Methylicorpusculum oleiharenae: one gene and its partner. The protein of the gene in region 2 interacts with the protein of the main gene of each other region in a pairwise test. Links are inferred from orthologs where the notes say so. Each region holds a gene or a part of one and is shown on either strand. Other genes may lie near its edges.

Region 1 (10,759 bases), 4.1 Mb from region 2 along the record:
CGCCAGGTTCCGTTAATCGAATAAATCGCCTATCGATTTATTTTTTCTTTAGCCCGGCCTAGACCTCAATGCTTGCACGCCACATCACTAAATTCACTGAATTACCGACAGCCAAGCCCTGATTAGCGCAATCGTTTTTATTAATTATTAACTTTGGCATAGCTAATGCTTTAATCATCTCGAAACGAATTGACTCCCCCAACGAAGGAAATTAACTATGAAAATTCAAATGCAAAAAGTACAACAAGGTTTTACGTTAATCGAGTTAATGATCGTGGTCGCGATCATCGGCATCTTGGCGGCTGTAGCGATTCCGGCTTATCAGGATTATCTGGCCAGAGCTCAAGCGGCTGAAGGTGCATCTTTATTAGGTGGTTTAAAAACTGGGGTAGCAGAATGGTACGCAACTAACGGAAACTTGCCTACCACAGGTCAAATAAACGCTGTAACCACGGGTAAGTATATAAGTGGCATTGCATTAGCAGGCAATACATATACTGCTACTTTCAGAAGTACACCTGGAAGTGTGAATGCGAAATTAGCAGGTGAAACCATTGGTATGACTTTTGATACATCCGGATCTACTAGCTTTACTTGGACATGCTCAATGGACCAAGCTGTTAGACCAAGCGTTTGCCCAGCACCATAATAATAAATGCTCTCAACCGAGCAATTGAAACCAAAGCCCCTGCTCATGCAGGGGCTTTTTTTATGCCTGATTACTCTCCTCTATTGCTGGATCAGTTTACCCGGATTGGCGGGTGGATTCATTCTGGACGACTGGCCCAACCTTGATGGACTGGAACAGGTTAAAACGCACATCAGCCCCTTGCAATTCTCATTGAGCGGGGTCTCCAGTCAATTAGGTCGTCCGTTTAGCTTACTCACGTTTGCGCTACAAGCCGAACACTGGCCGCACAATCCTTTTCCTTTCAAACTGGCCGGTCTGGGTATTCATATCGCGAACGCCTGGTTAATTTATCGGTGCTGTTATCTTATTGCGCAGATTAGAGTCTGGCCGCAGCGTTCAGCCTTGATTTTTGCCGGTACCGTTTTCACCTTGTGGCTGTTCCACCCGCTTAATATCAGCACCGTATTTTATGTGGTTCAGCGGATGACGCTGTTGGCGGCGTTTTTTTCATTGCTTGGCGTGACTGCCTTTTTATGGGGCTTCAGAATTTCCATATCGGGCCAAACCGTCAAAGGTTTAGTCATCGCCACGTTGGGCATTGCCTTGACTTACAGCCTGGGCATCCTTTCCAAAGAAAACGCAGTATTGACCGGCTTGGGTATCAGCGTGCTTTATTGGCTTTTGTTACGCAACCAGAAGCGTTCTTTACTTTGGGACAGTTGGATTATCATTTTAGGTGTCATGCCTTCGCTGATTATTTTAATTTATTTATGCTTTGACCTGAACCATTACACGCGTTCGGATTTCACCCCATTTCAGCGTTTATTGACTGAATCGGTCATCTTGCTGGACTATGTTGACAAAATCCTGCTGCCCACACCTAACAAACTGAATATTTTTAATGACGGCTTTCCTGTTTATAGAAACGTACTCGACTCTTTTGTCACTATCAAAGCAGTAATACTGTGGTTGGTTACCATCGCCTTAGCGATTGTATTTAGACAGCGCGTCCCTTTTTTAGCCTTTGCACTTTTTTGGTTTTTATCCGGACACCTGCTTGAATCCAGCATATTCGGCCTCGAGCTGTATTTTGAGCATCGCAATTATTTGCCAAGCGTCGGCATCATTATCGGCATAGTCGGTACCCTCATGGATATCAACCATAAAGCCCTTCGTTATTCCAAAAGCATTAAAGACGGCATCCGGTATTCATCAATAGGCTTGCTATCGCTGATGTCACTGGGTTACATGCTGGTTTACGGCGCGGAAGTTTCAACCTGGCGATCACCCGGTGCATTAGCCATTTCAGCATTAACCGAGCGGCCCAATTCTTTACGCGCCCATCAGGAAGCGGCTGCCTTTTTTGCCAATAGCGGCGATTTTTCCAGTTCATCGTTATTAGCCCATACCATTGAAAAAAAATGGCCTAATTACCCGGGAACCTACAGCCAGCTCGTGATGTTGCAATGTATGGATAATAATGTAAGGGTGCCTGCCAATGAAGCCATTAAACAGCGGTTGCAAACCGGCAGATTCGATAGAGGCACATTGGACAGTTGGAAACAAATATATGATTTTAAAAAATCAGGCCACTGCCCAACACTTAACTGGGATCAATACCGAGCGTTTCTTGATCAATTGCTGAACAACGCAAGTTACAACAGCCAAAAAGAAGACTTGGTTATTTTGCTGGCATTGAGTTACAACGCCGAAGAAAAGTACTCTGAAGCGGCAACCTCGCTGGATAAAATCACAGAAGACAGGGTCAGCCTGGACTTTTTAATTTTTAAGGCAAAATTCTATGCCATGGCCGGTTTAAAACAAGAAGCGCTGCAATTACTCAAACGCACTAGAACGCAACATACCAAAGACCTAAAAAACTGGTTACCGCGAAAAAATCAGGTCAACGACCTGGAACAACAAATTTTAACCAGTATAAGTAGCCCTGAATAAGGGGTGATCTAAAGGCATTTAAACAACGTAACAAAACAAAAGCGTTGCTCAATGTAGGTTGCGGTTGGCGAAAGCCAACCCAACAGCTCAATGCCATAGCTTTAATTGTTGGCTATGTTCGCGTTAGTAGTTGAAAGTAAATCAACACCGTCATTCCGGCAGGGATTGCCGGAACCCAGGTCACAAGGATGTGAAAGCCCAACGCCATCCAAGGCTTCTGGACCCCGGCATTCCCTGCCGGGGCGACGCCTACTATTAACGCGAACATAGCCTAATTGCTGGGTTGCGAAAAGCAGGCAACCCAACCTACCCTGCTAAATAAGAGTCCCGTCTTAAACTTACTCCTGCACCTGTATAATCCTCCCCTTTCTTCTTGATCTGCTAAACTTCAGTCCGGTCGATTGTTTTAGGTAATAACCTTAACCCAACAATTCACAGTAATCTTGAATCCAGCAAACTCATCATCTGACAATTTTGTGAAGTCCAATAATCAACTCAGCATTGTGCTCCCGGCTAAAAACGAAGCGGCGAACCTGCCGGAATTGTTAACACAATTGAAGGCGATCGTGCCTGATGCTGAAATTTTGGTGATTGATGACGGTTCTACCGATAACACGGCTCAAATTGCTCAAAATGCCGGCGCCAAAGTCATTAGCCACCCTTACAGCCAAGGCAATGGGGCTTCGATCAAAACCGGCGCCAGAAATGCGCGGGGTCAGATACTGATATTCATGGATGCCGACGGCCAGCATAATCCGCAAAACATTCCCGCACTATTAGCGAAACTGGATGAAGGTTATGACATGGTGGTGGGAGCCAGACACGTCAGCACGCAAGCCTCCTGGTTCAGAAAAATAGGCAATTCATTTTATAACCGGCTGGCTTCGTTGATGACAGGCCATAAGATTGAAGATCTTACCTGCGGTTTTCGGGCGGTCAAAGCGAATAAATTCAGAAAATTTCTTTACCTTTTGCCCAACGGCTTTTCTTATCCGACGACCAGCACCATGGCTTTTTTCCGCTCCGGCTTTCCGGTCGCCTATGTGCCTATCCATGCCGGAAAACGGGAAGGCAAAAGCCATATCCGCCTGCTACGTGACGGTGTTCGATTTTTTATCATCATCCTGCGAATTGGGGCGCTTTTTTCCCCTATGCGTTTATTTTTACCGATCAGCGGTTCGGTCTTTTTAATAGGCATCAGCTACTACGCCTATACCTATTTTACGACCAGCCGGTTTACCAACATGAGCGCTTTGCTCATTCTGTCTTCCTTAATCATCTTTTTGATAGGCATTCTCTCCGAACAAATTTCATCCCTTCATTATCGCGATGCAGAACGTAATGAAAAAGATCCTGCTGGTAACCCGTAACTTTCCCCCACTCAGAGGCGGAATGGAGCGCCTTAATCATCATATTTATCTGGAATTAAACAAGTCTTTCGATGTGGTGGTCGCGGGCCCTGCTGACAGCCCTTTATATTTAAGCCCATCAACTCGCTTTTGTGAATTTCCGCACAGGCCTTTACCCGTATTCTTCTGGTTTTCATTTTGGTCAACACTGCGTCTGGCAATCAAAGAAAAACCCGCACTTATCATTTCCGGAAGTGGCATCACTGCCTTGTCGGCGCGTTTAATAGGCTACTTGTGTCAAGCCAAAGTAATTGCTTTTATTCATGGATTGGATGTTGTTATGCCGCACCCTGTCTATCAAAGCGTCTTTCTTCCCGCCATACGTTCTTGCGATGCCCTTTGGGTCAATAGTCAAAACACGGCAAAGTTGGCGATCGATAAGGGCGTTATGTCCGATAAAATTAAAACGGTTCATCCCGGTGTTGTTATACCTGGAAACATTACAATAGCTAACCGTTCACTTGATTTTAGAAGCGAATTGGGTTTGACCCAAGATCAAAAGATTCTGTTAAGCGTTGGCCGTTTGACTGAACGCAAAGGACTGGTTGAATTTATACTTTACGCCTTTCCTGATATCGTCAAAGCCTGTCCTGACTGCATTCTGGTTATTATTGGCGATGAACCCAACAATGCGTTGCATCATAAATCCGGCGCAAAGGAAAAAATCACTCAAGCGGCAAAAGACAAGAACCTTGAAAATCATGTCATTTTTCTGGGGCATGTTAACGAAGCTCAGCTCGAAGCTGCCTATCAGAGCAGCCAGCTGCATATCTTTCCTGTAGTTGAACTGCCGGGCGACATAGAAGGATTCGGCATGGTGGCTATTGAAGCTGCCGTTTATGGCCTTCCTACGGTTGCCTTTGCGGTTGGCGGGGTTCCTGATGCGGTAAGCCACAATAAATCAGGCTGGTTAATCCAACCGGGAAACTATCCGGCAATGACTAAAACCGTGATAAACAGCCTTTCCAACGCCAATTCATCAAACCAAAAGGTGAGCCCTGAAAGTTGCCGCCAACATGGTGCAGAATTTTCATGGGACATTTTTGGCGACAGAATAAGGCAGCTTTGCTGGGAAACAATGCAATGAAAACTAAACCACCAACCCTGAACCCCGGCTTTATTGTCCAAAGCGGTCGGCAGGCAAAAGCCTTAAAGATTCTTAAAATAATAGAAGATGCCGGCAAAGTAAGAAATTCTTCGCTTAAACTTTTAGATATAGGAACAGGCAATGGTGAAATTGCATTTTTTCTTTCAGACTATTTCGACGTGACTAGCGTGGATGTGAAAGACCAACGCAACCAACGCGAAGGTTTTGCATTTGTATGTATTGATGGAGAATATCTGCCTTTTGAGAATCAGCATTTTGATGTGGTGATCAGTAATCACGTTATAGAACATGTCAACAACGCTGACTTTCATTTAAACGAAATTTACAGGGTTTTAAAATCCGATGGTGCAGTTTATTTGGCAACACCAAACCGTCTTTGGCCTTGGGAAGTCCATTACCAGATGCCTTTATTACATTATTTGCCGCAACCTGTTTTTATGCAGATACTAAAGTACATGGGGAAATATCATGAGGAGGTCAGCTTATTAAGCTGGTTTTCTTTAAAAGACAAAGCCCAGACTCATTTTTCAATCTCAATAATCAGTGACTCAGTGTGTAAGTGGCCGCAAAGGTATTATTTAAATTTAAACAATAAAATTGCGTTAATCTTGTCCTGGATCCCGTTGTTTCTGTATAGAGCGTGTACCTTCATTCATCCGACGCTGATCGTCGTGTTTAGACCCAAATCCAATCAATAAAAGATCGCGATTGATGCGCCTCCTGGCGTCGGCACATCCTATGAGCTTTGTATTAAACCTCATGCCTCATCCTTTGGGCTTGACCCAGAATACAGATAACCGTTATTCCGACAAGGGATTGCCGAAATCCGGAAGTAGGATGTGCTGAACAACGTGAAGCGCATCGGTCGCGATTGATGCGCCTCCTGACGTCGGCACATCCTATGGGCTTTGCATTGGCGAGCATTTAACCTAATGCCCCATCTGTTGGGCTTGGCCCTGCCTGCGGGTAAGCGTCATTCCTTCTGGGATCGCCGGAATCCGGATAGGATCTGCTGAACAGCGTGAAGCGCATCGGTCGCGATTGATGCGCCTCCTGGCGTCGGCACATCCTATGGGCTTTGCATTGGCGAGCATTTAACCTAATGCCCCATCTGTTGGGCTTGGCCCAGTCTGCGGATAACCCTCATTCCGAAAGGGATCGCCGGAATCCGGATGTAGGATCTGCTGAACAACGTGAAGCGCATCGGGTCGCGATTGATGCGCCTCTTGACGTCGGCACATCCTATGGGCTTTGCATTGGCGAGCATTTAACCTAATGCCCCATCTGTTGGGCTTGGCCCAGTCTGCGGATAACCGACATTCCGACAAGGATCGCCGGAATCCGGATGTAGGATGTACTGAACAACGTAAAGCGCATCGGTCGCGATTGATGCGCCTCCTGGCGTCGGCACATCCTATGGGTTCTCGACATAAATGCATAACCGGGGACATACCTTTGATTGTCTATATCAGAAGTGCATCAGAACGGAATATCGTCATCAAAATCGTCAAACTGGGCAGGCGCTGAAGTGGGTGGATTAGAGGGGCTATTGCCTGGGCCAGAGGGTTTAGAGGATTGTTCTGCGGGAGCATATCCGCCACCCGCGCCTTCTCCATAATTGGCCGTGCCTCCGCTGCGGCTATCGAGCATGTGCATTTCTTCTGCAACAATTTCTGTGGTGTAGCGGTCTTGTCCGTCCTGGCCTTGCCATTTCTGGGTTCGAATGCGTCCTTCCACATAGACCTGACTGCCTTTCTTCAGGTATTCGCCGGCAATTTCCGCTAACCGCGCAAAAAAAACGACCCTATGCCATTCTGTTTCTTCTTTACGTTCGTTGGTTTGTTTATCCCTCCAGCGTCTCGATGTGGCAAGGCGAATGGTGGTGACTGCGCCACCGCTGGGCATATAACGGACTTCGGGATCCACACCCAAACGTCCGATTAATGTAACTTTATTTAGCATAGGTTCTCCAGAATAATAGTTCTCTGATTTAAGCAGGCATGGCTTGCGTAATCAATTGTTGTAATTGCTGTTTGTCCAGTAACTGGCTATCGACCTTGAGATAGGCAACACCTTCGTCATAATGCAGCGTGACATCTTCAATTCCTTTTAGCGTCAGCATTTGACTAACCAGTTGATCGGCTTCATCTGATGAAATCATATCAACGGATATCAGCATGTTTGCCAAATGCCGAGGCTGCTTCATCCCTAATGAAACCAAAAACCAGCTCAGTCCGGCCGCCGCACAAAAAATAAACACCGCATTGGCACCATATTCGCCGTAACACCATCCACCCAGCACGCCGCCGATAGCCAATCCCAAAAACTGTGAACTTGAATAAGCCCCCATCGCGGTTCCTTTTAAATCGCCGGGCGCGGTTTTTGAAATAAGTGAGGGTAATGTCGCTTCGAGCAAGTTAAATCCACAAAAGAAAATGCCCAGAAAAGCGATGATGCCAATCTGATTGTCATGAAATTGAGCCAGGCCTATTTGCGCTACTGAAACCACCGCAATCGCGCCCAGGAAAACGCTTTTCATTTTTCGTTTTTTTTCGGCCACTATAACAAAAGGCACTGCAAACGCCATCGATATGACAAAAATCGGCAAATAAATCTGCCAGTGCTGTCCGCCCGCCATTCCTGTGTCGCGAAGCAACAAGGGAATCACAACAAAACTGGCTGTCAGCATCATGTGCAATACAAAAATACCGTAATCAAGACGCAACAGATCCGGGCTTCGAAGCACATGCATCATTTCTGAGGGAACAAATTCGGCGTCCCGGTGCAGCTTGGATTGTTTAGGATCAGGCACGACATAAATGATAGTCAGGACCGCTATCAATGTGAGGGCGGCTGTCAGCCAAAACAGACCTGGAACCCCAAACCATTGAGAGAAAACCGGGCCTGCAATCAGGCCAATCCCAAAAGAACCGCCAATGCTCAACCCTATGATTGCCATCGCCTTGGTTCTATGGACTTCTTGAGTCAAATCGGCAACCAAAGCCATCACGGCAGCCGAAATAGCACCGGCGCCTTGTAAGGTTCTGCCTATCAACACACCGTAAATGGTTGTGGAAACTGCAGCCACTACACTGCCCAGTGCAAAAATCAACAACCCGAAAACGATAATTTTTTTACGCCCGTACCGGTCAGACAAAAGACCAAACGGTATTTGCAGGAGCACTTGAGAAAATCCGTAGATACTCATCGCCAGCCCCATTAATGAAGGAGTGGCGCCATCCAGCTGTTCAGCATACAAAGACAAAACCGGCAAAATCATAAACAGACCCAGCATTCGCAGCGCATAAATCGCCGCCAAAGACCAGGTTGCTTTTTTTTCCAGCAACGTCATTGGACTCGTAATATCCTGTATTTGTGTCAAAACACTTTTCTCCTTCAGTAAATCAAATCTGAGGCAAACCCTGGTAACGCGCTGCTAAAATTCAGGTATTCCGAACCGCAGTCATTGCCTGTCATTCTCGAAATAAGTCCGCAGCACAGCGCCTTCTTTGAGCGGGCTAAGCAAGTGGCGTATTGTATAACAAGCTTGAGTGAGTGTGACGCTTGAAATGTTCCTCTTATCCTAAAAAGAATCATTGAAAGACTCAGAACCGGGCCTATAGAAGGATATGAACAGGGTGATGCGGTTAAAGTGGCAAAAGACTTGAGGAGGAAAGGCTGGCCGATTGGTTATCAACCCGCTCATCGAAAAAACTGCCCCGGGCATACTCAATACCTAATTGTTCAACCAATAGGAGAACCCGCTCACTTTCCACGTCATCAACAATGACTCTCTTGCCGTATGCGTGGATAACATCGACTAAAGCCCGCACATACATGTTGTCTTCTTTATGTTTATCCATTCGCCTTACAAAAGAGCCGTCGATACGGACAAAATCAACGGGTAATTGTTTCAAATAAAAAAATGACGAAAATTCCACGCCGAAGTCACTTAAACAGAACTCACAGCCAAGCTGCTTGATTTGGTTAATGAAATTGTGCGATTGAGTCAAATTTCTAAGCACATAGTGCTCGTTTAAATCAAAAATGATCTGCCCGGGATCAATTTGGTAATGTTTCAACAACGAACCGATAAATTTAATACTATCCGCCTGCGTTACTGATAAGCCTGAGAGCGCCAAACTGAGTTTGACATTTTTATTGCGCCGTTTCATGCTCGCGATAATTTCAAAGACCCTGACTATCGATACGTGATCCAATTGTTCAGCTAAATCGAGTTGCTCAATGACCTGGCCATATTCCCTGGATAGAGGAATTTCACCATTTGGCGAGGCTAAACAAATTGAACACTGATAAAAGCCGACCCGTCTTCGATGAACATCAAAGACCGGTGTAAAATTTAAAACACCTTCATCGTTATCCAGCAGTTGCTGTATCTGCTGGACAGTATTTTGATTCAGATCGGTTTCGTGCTTATTTGTAAGCGTCTGCTCATATATATAATAAAAGTTTTTTCCATTCAGTTTGGCATAAACCATTGCCCGTTCTGCATTCGCTAACAAGTGATCCGGGCTATCAGCATGCCGGGGATAAAAAGCGATGCCGATGTTGGTTGCTATTTCTCCGTAATGGCTGCCCAAGGTTAACTTCAACGAACTGATTCGTTTGATTATTTTCTGGGCCAGAGAGACTACGCCCGGTGTCTGCGCATCCGGCAAAATCAGGACAAACTGGCTTTCGCCGATTCGGCACAGCAAATCGGATTCGCGCATAAATTGCTTTAAATGACTTGCCACTTTTACCATGACTCTTTTATCTACTGCCTCCTGAGCCAGGTTAATTTGCTGCAGATCAAAATAAAGCAGCGCCACTGAATGTCCGTAACGTTTTGCTATTTTCAGTGCCTGCGGCAGTTCTCGTTGAAATCGTTGCTGATTGCCCAGCCCGGTTACCGGATCAAAAGACGCCATTTTCAGCATTTTCTGTTCGGTCAGTTTTTCAGCGCTTATGTCCATTCCCAGCGAGAGAACAATCGGTTCACTGCCTTGTCGGTTTGAATTAAACAGAGTATGAATCCAAAAAACATGCAGAAAACTCCCTGTAGCGCTTATAAAGCCGCCCTCAATCTGAATCGGGTGCATTGACTTGGACAAGCGTAACTGATCGAGCTGATTCAGATGATGCGTCTCTGTCGGAGGCAGATACAGGTCGAAAAGCCGTCCGATTACCTGATTTTTTTCTTCACCGAAGACCTTCACGCCTTCTTGATTGATAGTCAATATTTGCCCATTGACTTTTTGCGTCAGCATTATGACCGGCGCTGAATTGACTAACTCCTGGATAGAATCGCGTTCAGTCGCTAATTCCTGGCTTTTTTCTAAAATGTGCAGCGTATTTTTGCGGACAATGTGCTCTAGATTTTCCAGCTGCAGAGCCAGGGTCAAGACCGTATCATTCAGTTTATCGATTTCATCGAAACCCAAGCTAATCCATTTTTTTTGAACGATTTCTTTCCTGAATTGATTATATTCATGCGTTGCCAAAAGAGGCAGCGCCTTGGCAAGGTAAGCAATACGCCGTAAAAAAAACCATGAAACAAGGACTAATACCGCTAGCGAGCAAAGTAAACTCATCAAGCCCTGTATCCAAACTTTTTCCAGCTGGCTATCCAGCATGCGCATATTTCCGGTAATTTCC
Region 2 (10,895 bases):
GCTATTTCAATGCGTGACACCAGTTCATCTTTGGGTAAAGCGGCAACGATTTTTTCGGCTAATGCCTTGGGGTTTGATTTGGCGGGTTTTGCAAGAACCAGGGCGACATTGGTTGCGAAATCCCCATGTTGCAAATCTCGAGAGTTTTCTATCGTTATTTTGGGAGTTATTCCCACGTCAATTACGCCTTCATTTTTTAACGTATCAACAGCAGTGAGTATCAGCGCCTCTAATTTTTGTTTCATTACGGCTTTGTTGCTCTAAGTCAAAAATAACGAATTATTATCCACTAAAGCCCGTTGATTATCCATTCAAACATCAGCAACCCTCTTGCCGGTATCATCGATATAAGGCTGACTGGCCAGACTGAGTTTAATGCCCGCATTTTCAATAAAGGTCAATCGGGTCAACATCAATTGACCAGCGAACTTTTCTGGCACTGGCAAGCTTTTCCAGTGCGGGCAAAAAAGTGTCCAAAAACCGGTGCAAAGGTTTTCGCTGGACGCTTTGAAATAATAATTGATAACGGTAGCGTCCCGCCTTTCTCGCCAACGGCGCAGGGACCGGCCCCAGCACTAGCAGGCTTTTATCTGTCGTTTGATGAATGATTTTGGCGACTGACTCAAAAAACAGTGTTGCCTGCTCAGGTTGATTGGACTCGACTCTTAAAATGGCCTGAAAACTATAAGGGGGAAGACCCGCCTCCCGGCGTTCGTTGAGGGTTGCCGCGACAAAATTACCGTATTGCTCGTTCAGCAAAGTAAGCAAGAGAGGATGTTCGGGGTGTCGGGTCTGCAAAATGACTTTACCCGGTTTTTCTGCACGTCCTGCGCGTCCGGCAACCTGGACTATCAATTGCGCCAGGCGCTCGGTGGCTCGAAAATCAATACTGAATAAGCCGCTATCCGCATCCAGCAACACGACCAGCGTGACATTTGGGAAGTGATGGCCTTTTGCGAGCATTTGTGTGCCGATAATGATATCGACCTGATTCCGGTTGATCCTGTCAATATACTGTTCCCAAACGCCTTTTCGCTGTGTCGTGTCCCTATCCAGCCGGATAATCGATTTGCCCGGAAACAAATCAGGCAGGACATGCTCCACGCGTTCAGTTCCCAAGCCTAAAGGCATCACATCGACGGCTTTGCAGGCAGGACACTGATGGTGTAACGGCTGTTCATGACCGCAATGGTGACAGCGCAACACGCGCTGATCCAGATGCACGACCAAGTTTGCCTCACAGCGTTTACATCGCGCAACCCAGCCACACGCGTGACAAATTAAAGTCGGAGCAAAGCCCCGGCGGTTTAGAAAAATCAGCACTTGTTCCTGTCTGGCCAGCGTCGCACTGATTTCATTGATCAGCGGCTCTGACAGGCCTCCATTCAGTTTTTTATTACGTATATCCAGCAGATGGCAGGTAGGAGCAACCGCGACTCCGGCTCTTTGCGATAAATGCAGCAGCGTATAACGCTGTTGAGCAACATTGAAAAAACTCTCCAGCGAAGGCGTTGCCGAGCCCAATACGACTGGCACATGTAAAAGTTTTGCTCGCATGACAGCTATATCACGCGCTGAAAAACGAAAACCCTCCTGTTGTTTGAAAGAGGCATCATGCTCTTCATCCAGAATGATCAAGCCGGGTGATTTAAGCGGTGTCAGTAAGGCCGAGCGCGTACCCAGCAGGATAGAGGCGCGGCCTGTCTGCATGGATAACCAGGCTGTCTGACGCTGCTGGTTAGTCAGTTTCGAATGAGTGACGGCAACCGGGCAGGCAAAGCGTTGTCTGAAACGTTGTTCCAATTGCGGTGTCAAGCTGATTTCAGGAAGCAGAATCAGCACCTGGCGGCCTGATTCAAGCACTGATCGAATGATCTGCATGTACACTTCGGTCTTTCCGCTGCCGGTCACCCCTTCCAGCAAAAACACCCGGAATTCCCCCAAAGCATCTCTGATCGTATCAATTGCCGATTGTTGGGCTGGATTTGGCAGCAATTCCGGAGTTTGAAGTAACGCAGAGCGGTCAACAGGCGCGCTGTTTTCGTCAATAAATACCAGCTGTTTTTCCAGTAAACTCTTCAATAAAAGGCGCCAGTGACCTTCAGATTCAGACAAATCCGACTCGGATAAACTGTTGGGTGATGCCTGGAATTTTTCCAGTAATAAACGTTGTTTATGAGCGCGTTTAAGAGTAGAGGGTTCCAGATTCCGGCCGGCTGCAGTCAAGCCATAGCGCTTTTCCTGGCCTGATTTTGCAGGCTTACCGTTCCTTAATCCCACAGGAAAAGCCGCCGCAATGACCTCGCCGATGGGGTGATGATAATAATTGCCGGCCCATTGCAGCAACTGTAAGTCGAGGCTGGACAATAGCGGAACGTCATCTATGATCCGGGCAATTCGTTTGAGTTTTTCTACCGGTCTTTCGGAGTGCCAAACGATTTCAACCAGAACTCCTACTTTTAACACTTTTCCAAACGGGACCTCGAGTCTGATGCCTGGCTTCAAGTCAATAGATTCCAGGTCTTCCGGCGCTCGGTAATCAAAGAGGCGATACAGAGGGACTGAAACAGCAATTTTGAAAATAGGCTCTTCAGTAGTGTATAAGTCAGACATGCACCTCTTGACTTGCGGTAATTGTTTGGACTGGGTTCATTGAGATAATTATTGACGCAGGCTGTGGATAACTCTGTGGATGGGTAGTCAGGCAAATTATTTTTTACAGTTTTCGAATATTAGGTTATTTATAGATAGCTTATTTATCAATGGTCTATTTAATTAAGCGCTATAAAAAAATTTTTCAACCCATTAAATAGCAATCTTTAATTGTGTATAACTTTGTGAGCTACATCACAAAATTAAAATTTTCTTTACGTATATTCAATTTTAAGTTCTCTCAAGGTATCTGCTCACTCCCCTCCCATTTTATTGGGTGTGTAGGTGATGGATTTCAAACGACGCGTGTATAAGTGCTTGTAGTTCACTGCAACATCCCTGTTGCAGAAGGCTTTTCAATCAATCACCTAAACCCTCTATTCCAAGCGGGAAAGTAGTCATTCTTCGCTCGGCCACATTTGCGGTTTTCTGACGCGCTCTTTTGTCCGATAACGGCCTTACCTCCATGGATGTGATGTGGGTAAGGGGCGTGAGCAGGGAGCGGAAGCTTTGCGAAAACAGTTACGTAGCTTTTTATGCGCCTGTTTTCGCGCCTTCCTCTCGAACAAAATAGCCTTGCCATAAAAGCCGCAAACATGACCGCGCGAAGTATATCTCTCAAGGTTTAATGAATTTTAAAGTCATGCGATCGCTCTCGCCGATCTCCAGATAATGCGCTCTGTTTTGCTGACCTAGCCTTAATGCGGGCGGCAAGGTCCAGACGCCCATAGGGTGGTCTTTGGTGTCTTTGGGGTTGGCATTGATTTCAGCTTTTTCCAGTAATTTAAATCCTGCCTTTTCAGCGAAGGTGATGACCTGGTTTTCGCTGACATAACCGGAGGTGATTTGCTGATCCAATGTTGAATCAGGTAAGCTGCGATGCTCTACTACCCCAAAAATACCACCGGGTTTAAGGGCTTTGTATGCTGCAGCGAAGACCGCTTCGGCCTGGCCGTCTTTCATCCAGTTGTGCACGTTACGGAATGTCAACGCCCTGTCGCAGGAGCCTTCGGGAGCAATTTTTGTAAATTCCGGCGGTTGCAGAACAGTTAATTGTACCGCTCCGTAGATTTCTGGATTCCCCGATAACTTGGATTTAAAGTCGTTCAGGCTTTTTATAAAGTAAGGTACTTTTGACGTGTCTGAAAAGTGCGCGGTATAAAGCTTGCCCTTGTCTTTTAGATAAGGGGCCAAAATCTCGGTATACCATCCGGCTCCGGGGGAAAGCTCGACGACGGTCATGGTGTTTTGAACATCAAAAAAACGGAGGGTCTCTTCCGGATGCCGGTAGCGGTCACGGGCTTTATTTTCAGCAGAACGATGCGTCCCCTCAATGGCTTGGGATAAGTTTATTTCTGATTGGGCTTGTGCGCTGCATATCAATAACAGCAACAATGCCGGCACTTTATTTAAAATCAATTTCATAGCTTTTATCCTTATTTTTGACCGTTAGAATTCCAAAATTGCAACAAGCTGAGTCCGGCCAGCATTAAAAACGCGACTAATGTCCAGGCCGGCATGCTGAAACCCAGCAGGGTCCAGTCGACTTTAGCGCAATCGCCTGTGCCGCTCAGCATTTGTTTGATGACTTCAGCCAGTGGGAAGTTTTCCATCATGTATTCTATGCCTGGGCCGCATTCGGGTACTTCATCGGGTGGAAGATGCTGAATCCAAATGTGCCTGACCGAGACTGCTCCGCCGGATAAAGCGACCAGGGTTCCTAAAATCGAATAGATTTTCCGGCCTTTTTCCTCCGGATTATGGAGTCCTGCTATTAAAAACACCAGGCCCGTTAACATGATGCCTATGCGCTGGGAAATGCACAGCGGGCAGGGCTCAAGGCCTCCGACAAACTGAAAGTAGGCTCCCATGGACATAAGAAGGACACAGCCGGCAAAACCCAGCAAAAACCAGATCCTGGCTTTCATTTTTATGAGATTTAACATTTTTCGATCTCTAGTTTAAACGCTTTTATTCCCAACGAAGGGCCCGGAAAATCAGGTCTATCAGATTGATTGCCCTCAAGACATGCGAACAACCCAGCCAAATTAACGGGATATTTTACCCTCCCGATAAAAGCCCTGCATTAAGTTGATTTTCGCAAAGAGTAAATCATGCTGCCAGAAAAGGTTTTGGCTTCACTTTATAAGTGAGATAGCGATTTTTAACATGGACCTAAATTTTCGTTTCCTTTTTAAAGCTGATCACTTTATTAAGCGGGCTCAGATTGATTTCATCGATCACGATAGCCGTGTTTGATGCCAATACATATAAAACCGCATCGGCAACGTCTTCAGGTCTTATAAATTGACCTTCAGCAGTTCCCGGCTGAAACGATAGCGCATCAAAAAAAGGCGTTTTGACCATTCCGGGATTAATCAATGCGACTCTTAAATGACTTTTTGAGCATTCTTCCCGTAGCGCCTGAGTAAAGCCGCGTATTGCGAATTTACTGGCGCAGTAGATGCTGCCTTTTTGTGTGCCGCGCAAGCCCGCTTCCGAGCCGATGAATATGATATCGCTTTTTGACCGGCGCTTGAAATGAGGCAGCAGAGCGCGCGTCAGGAAAGCCTGGCTGGTAAAATTGATGGTCATCAACGCCTCTATCTGAGCATAGGAAAACTCCTCCAACGAGCCAAACTGCCCCATGCCTGCACAAAAAACTGCGGCGTCAATGGCGGGGTAAGTTTTGAGTAAGCACTGAGCTGCCTGAGGTAGAGAAGATAAATGACTTAAATTCATTTCAAAGGGATAAAAATGAGGCAGCGCTTTGTTGAATTGCTTGCAATCTCTCGATGCGCCGATGACAGTATGTCCCTGGTCGAGTAGTTTTCTGGCTATCGCGCGGCCTATTCCCGAACTTGCGCCGGTTACCAAAACGGTTCTGGCTAAATCTGACATGGAAAGTATTTTTCCTCAGGTATGAATTTGAGCAACTCGTCGCGGCAGTAATCAATCATGTCCAGCTCAAGATCGGCAGGATAAGACACCTTGCCTTCAGCGCTAATCAACGGTCCGGAAAATAATTTTTCCTCGGGATAGAGCTTGTGCATCTTTTTGAAGTAGTGTTCCGGTAATCTGAAAACACCGAGACTGACCGAATGCAATTGATTTAATTCGATAATCGAAAAAACCCGTTCAAAAAACTGCCGGTAATCGGATTTAAAATCCCGATAGTAAATCAAAGGATCAAATCGCAAACCGATAGGCCATCCTGCTGTCTGCAGTTTGGATAAGGCAATCAAACGTCTGTCCAGAGAAGGTGCCTTGTCCTCAATTGCCTTGGCGACGGAGTCAGGCGACAGACTGAAGGCGACCACACAGCGAGGATGAGGCCTGCGCTCCAGCAATGTTCTGACCTGGGTGCTCTTGGTTCTTAACTCCAGCCAGGCATTAGGCAATGTTTCAAATACCGGTAAAAACGATTCGGCAAAACCGGTGACCGGCTCCAAGGCCAAACTGTCGCAATCGTAACCTGAAAAAAAATGCGTCATTTCATTGCCAGCGCTTTGGCTGATACGCAAAATTTCCTGTTGATAGTCTTCATAGTTTACGAATAACACGAAGTGTGCCGACTGGTACATGCCTTGTAAAAAGCAATACCGGCAGTCGTACAGGCAATTGAGCATATGGGAAAAATAATAGTTTTTTTGAGCGCCTATCCCATAGCCGCCGGGTGCCTCAAGCACAAATCGCTGATACTTTTCCGCCAGGATCAGTGCTGGTTTCAGTTTTTGCAGCCGGAAATTTTGAGCGCGGGGATTAAACACTTCCCCATAACGCTGACAGCCGATTTTGCGCGCATTAGGAAATCGCGCGCAGATTTCATCAACCCTGGGATGGTTTGCGATACTTTCTTCAATATAAATAGTGTCAATCATGGTAAGGAAAAAAAGGAGAGGGCTTGTGATTTATCGCATCAACCTTATATAGGGTAGAATACCATTAACTCATTATTAAACCGTCTTACTATGAAAACGAAAAAAATTGGTTTTATCGGTGGTGGCAACATGGCCTCCAGTCTTATTGCTGGCCTCATAGCCAGCGGCCATTCTTCCGGCGATCTCTGGGTTCATGATGTCAACCATCAGGCGGCCGATGCTTTGGCGGCCGGACATCAGATTAACACAGCCGACAGTAGCAGAGGGCTTATCGAAAAAGTTGAAATTATTGTCCTGGCGGTTAAGCCACAAGTTATCAAAGAAGTATCACAGGCCATTGCGCCTTATTTGAACCCGCAACAACTCGTCGTTTCTATCGCGGCAGGAATACCGCAACGATCCTTGAGTCATTGGCTGGGAGAAAAAGTAGCGATTGTCCGCTGTATGCCCAATACACCCGCATTGGTATTAACCGGAGCAACAGGCTTGCATGCCAATGCCAATGTCAGTGCTGAGCAGCGTGACCTGGCAGAAAATATAATGCGTTCTGTGGGTGTTTCTTTATGGTTTGATGAAGAAAGTCAGCTCGATACAGTTACCGCAATTTCGGGCAGTGGGCCGGCCTACTTTTTTCTGTTGATGGAAGCGATGGAAAAAACGGCATTGGAACTGGGTATGGATGAACAAACGGCCAGGTTGCTGGTCCAGCAAACTGCTTTAGGCGCTGCAAAAATTGCGCTGGAGGCTAGCGAATCGCCTGAGCAATTACGCAAACGGGTCACCTCACCCGGCGGCACGACGCAGGCGGCGATAGAAACTTTCGAGCACGCCGGTTTTTCGAGTCTTGTTGAAAAAGCGATAAAAGCGGCCAAAGACCGTTCAATTGAAATGTCCAAACAACTGGGAGAATGCTGATGGATACTTCTTATATGTCAAATCCGGCAATATTTTTGATTGACACGTTATTTTCGCTGTACATTTTAGCGGTCATGCTACGTTTTCTCCTGCAATGGAGTAACGCCGACTTTTACAATCCCATCTCTCAGTTTTTGGTAAAAGCGACCCATCCTCCCATCAAATTATTGCGCCGGTTCATTCCATCAGTGGGAAAAATTGACACATCCTCGCTGGTTTTGGTGATGGTTTTACAAATGACGGCCGATTTTTCCATTCTTTTGTTAAAAGGCGTGTCAATAGGCTTTGCTGCTTTGTTGATCCTCTCTTTTACACAAGTGATTTCGCTGCTTTTAAATATTTTTATTTTTGCGATATTTGCACGAGCCCTGTTGAGCTGGCTCAATCCAGGGGCTTTTGACGCTGCATCTTCATTACTTTACAGCCTTAGCGAGCCATTACTCAGATTGTGCCGCAGTTTCATACCGAATTTTGGCGGCGTTGATTTAACACCATTAGCGGCCCTCATTTTACTGCAACTGGCTAAAATGGTGCTGCTGCCGCCGCTTCACCAATTGGCAGGGTTAATTGGATAAATGTATACAGGGAAGTAAATTTTCTTCTACAATCGCAAACAATTAAAAAGATATCTGCTCACCCCTTCAATTTTATCGGGTGCAGGAGGTTCATTGAAAAGGCTTCTGCAACAGGGACTTATTTACGCATCCTTTGAAATTAATCACCAGCACCCTCAATACAAAGCAGGCGAGAAGTTACTAAAAAAGTTTACCCGGCCAGTAATGGGTAATTTATAACAAAGTGACTAGTTCAAGTCACACATAAAAATTATGCTGCTGTTCTTTATGCCTAACAATTTGAATCGCGCTTAACTATCTATGCCTTACAATTCGGCCCAATCAAGGTTTATTGTAGTGATCATTTTAATTGCGCTTTGCAATGTGCCCGCCTATGCAAAAAAAATGTATCGCTGGGAAGATGATCAGGGGAATGTCTTTTTTTCTGATCAGATCCCTCCCGAACATTCAAAATTCCGGCGTGATACTCTCAGCAAGAAAGGGCGTGTACTGGAAACCACGGACAAAGCCAAAACAAAAGAAGAGCAGGAACTGGACAAACGGTTGCAGGAATTGAGAAGCGCCCAGGAAAAAATCATAGAAAAACAAAAATCTTATGACCGCGTTCTAATCAGCACGTTTAGAAGCATTGATGACTTATTGCTGATGATCAAGGGCAAAACCGAATCTATGGAATCACAGATAAAAGCAACCGATAGCAATCTTAACCGGCTTCAATTTCAACTGGATGGTCAGCAAAAAAAGGCAGCTGCCTTTGAGCGTAACGCTCAAAAAGTGCCAAATGAATTGTTAAAAGATATCGCGTCAACTCAACAGCAAATTCAGGAAACCCAAATTTCTATCAATAGACTGATAGAAAAGCAGAGCCAGATGAAAAAAGCCGATAATGCTGACATCGAGCGGTATCTGTTTCTGACGCAATTGCGCACTGAAAATCAGCCCAAAACCAATCTTACTGCAAGCATAAAAGACGCAAACGAATTGGGTTTGTTTTATTGTGAAAATGATCATCAATGTAACAAGGCCTGGGAAATCGGCCGCAACTTCGTGCACTTCCATTCGACAACCGGTGCGGATATTGATAGCGATAAACTCATAATGAGCCGTCAGCCGTCCAAGGACACTGATTTAAGTTTGTCGCTATCCAAAATCGCAGTTAACGAGTCCGAATACCAGCTGTTTCTTGATATACGCTGCCGCGATTCTTCGCTAGGAAAAGAGCTGTGTAACAGTGGGAGAGTCAACGAAATAAGATCGGCTTTCAGGCCTTATATCAACGATGCTTTATCGAGAATGACCGACCAGTAAAGTCCCTACGCCCTGGTCGGTAAGCAGTTCCAGTAAAACCGCATGTTCCACCCTGCCGTCAATGATATGAACGCTGGAAACGCCTCCTTTTAACGCGTCAGTTGCACATCGCGTTTTTGGGATCATACCGGCTGAAATTGTGCCGTCTGCAATCAGGTCGTTAACATCATTGAGTGACAGTCCGGTCAGCAGATTGCCCTCCTTGTCCAAAATACCGGCGGTATTGGTAAGCAATATCAGCTTTTCTGCTTGTAATACTTCAGCCACCTTGCCGGCAACCAGATCGGCATTAATGTTATAAGAGAAACCGTCGTCTCCGACACCAATCGGTGCAATAACCGGGATAAAATCACTGCCGTTAAGCATGGATAAAACGGAAGGATCGATGCTGCTAACTTCTCCTACATGGCCTAAATCGATAATCTCGGGCTCTAAAACCTCAGGCGTTAATTTTTTCATCGTGATTTTTTTTGCATGAATAAAATCGCCATCTTTTCCAGTCAGGCCAATCGCTTTACCACCGTGACGATTGATTAGATTCACAATTTCTTTATTGACCAAACCGCCCAGAACCATTTCGACCACATCCATGGTCTCGCTGTCTGTGACGCGCATGCCGTCGACAAATTCGCTGGTTTTACCCAGGCGTTTAAGCAAATCACCGATTTGAGGGCCGCCTCCGTGAACAACAATGGGATTTAAGCCCACCAGCTTCATTAAGACAATATCCCGGGCAAAACTGTTTTTCAATTCGTCATCGATCATGGCATTACCACCGAATTTGACAACAATGGTTTTGTCTTTAAAACGTCTGATATAAGGCAGAGCCTCGATTAATACGTGGGCGATTTGATGTGCTGTCTTTGATTTCATATTTTTTGCGAGTGCTAACTTAAAAAGGCAATACTATATCGGGTTTAATCCGGGTCATCAGCATTTTGAATTCATTTTGAATACGCTTTAAAGCATGCTGAGAGTCTGCCTCAAACCTCAAAATCAGTGAAGGCGTGGTATTGGATGCTCTAACCAATCCCCAGCCGTCAGTAAAATCAGCTCTGAAACCATCCACTTGCGTGATCTTGCAGCCTTTTAAATCGGCTTTGGCAATAAGCGCATTCATGAAGTTGATATTTTCGCCTTCAACCATGTGGACCATTAATTCCGGTGTGTTGATACTGTTGGGAAATTCAGCAAAAATTTGGGCGCTGGAACGCTTATCAGCAGCGATAATCTCCAGCATTCTGGCCGCGGAATACAAGGCATCGTCAAAGCCGAACCAGCGGTCGTTAAAGAAGATATGTCCGCTCATTTCTCCTGCCAGCTTGGCGCCTGTTTCTTTAAGCTTGGCTTTCATAAAAGAATGTCCAGTTTTCCACATCAGTGGGCGGCCGCCGTATTTTACAATCTGATCTGCCAAATGCTTCGAACATTTGACATCGAAGATGATTTCAGAGCCCGGTTTTTTGGATAGAACATCTTTTGCAAAAACCATCATTTGCCGGTCCGGCCAAATGATATTGCCATCCGAATCGACGATACCCAGACGGTCGCCGTCTCCATCGAA

What was found.
Region 1: the proteins of GO003_RS04030 (region 2) and ssb interact in binary tests that used the Escherichia coli proteins (3 or more experiments, as listed by UniProt). The link is inferred for Methylicorpusculum oleiharenae from one-to-one orthologs.

What each region holds. Positions count from the first base shown.
Region 1 is NZ_WUTY02000001.1:4,906,840-4,917,598, forward strand. Bases 5,323-8,167 are described here. They hold ssb (single-stranded DNA-binding protein), read right to left. Parts: upstream 7,064-8,167; coding sequence 6,581-7,063; downstream 5,323-6,580. Other genes in these bases: GO003_RS21900 (class I SAM-dependent methyltransferase), read left to right, coding at 5,323-5,799; GO003_RS21905 (hypothetical protein), read left to right, coding at 6,204-6,377; GO003_RS21915 (MFS transporter), read right to left, coding at 7,092-8,167. Also shown: GO003_RS21880 (pilin), read left to right, coding at 218-649; GO003_RS21885 (hypothetical protein), read left to right, coding at 656-2,584; GO003_RS21890 (glycosyltransferase family 2 protein), read left to right, coding at 3,061-3,954; GO003_RS21895 (glycosyltransferase family 4 protein), read left to right, coding at 3,926-5,080; more of GO003_RS21900, read left to right, coding at 5,077-5,322; more of GO003_RS21915, read right to left, coding at 8,168-8,453; GO003_RS21920 (EAL domain-containing protein), read right to left, coding at 8,749-10,759. UniProt on the Escherichia coli protein: Plays an important role in DNA replication, recombination and repair. Binds to ssDNA and to an array of partner proteins to recruit them to their sites of action during DNA metabolism. Acts as a sliding platform that migrates on DNA via reptation.
Region 2 is NZ_WUTY02000001.1:842,162-853,056, reverse strand. Bases 1-2,981 are described here. They hold GO003_RS04030 (primosomal protein N'), read right to left. Parts: upstream 2,614-2,981; coding sequence 388-2,613; downstream 1-387. Other genes in these bases: argS (arginine--tRNA ligase), read right to left, coding at 1-245. Outside these bases: GO003_RS04025 (class I SAM-dependent methyltransferase), read right to left, coding at 3,271-4,077; GO003_RS04020 (disulfide bond formation protein B), read right to left, coding at 4,089-4,598; GO003_RS04015 (SDR family oxidoreductase), read right to left, coding at 4,828-5,553; GO003_RS04010 (SPL family radical SAM protein), read right to left, coding at 5,541-6,533; proC (pyrroline-5-carboxylate reductase), read left to right, coding at 6,624-7,448; GO003_RS04000 (YggT family protein), read left to right, coding at 7,448-8,023; GO003_RS03995 (DUF4124 domain-containing protein), read left to right, coding at 8,360-9,331; argB (acetylglutamate kinase), read right to left, coding at 9,308-10,204; GO003_RS03985 (phosphomannomutase/phosphoglucomutase), read right to left, coding at 10,224-10,895.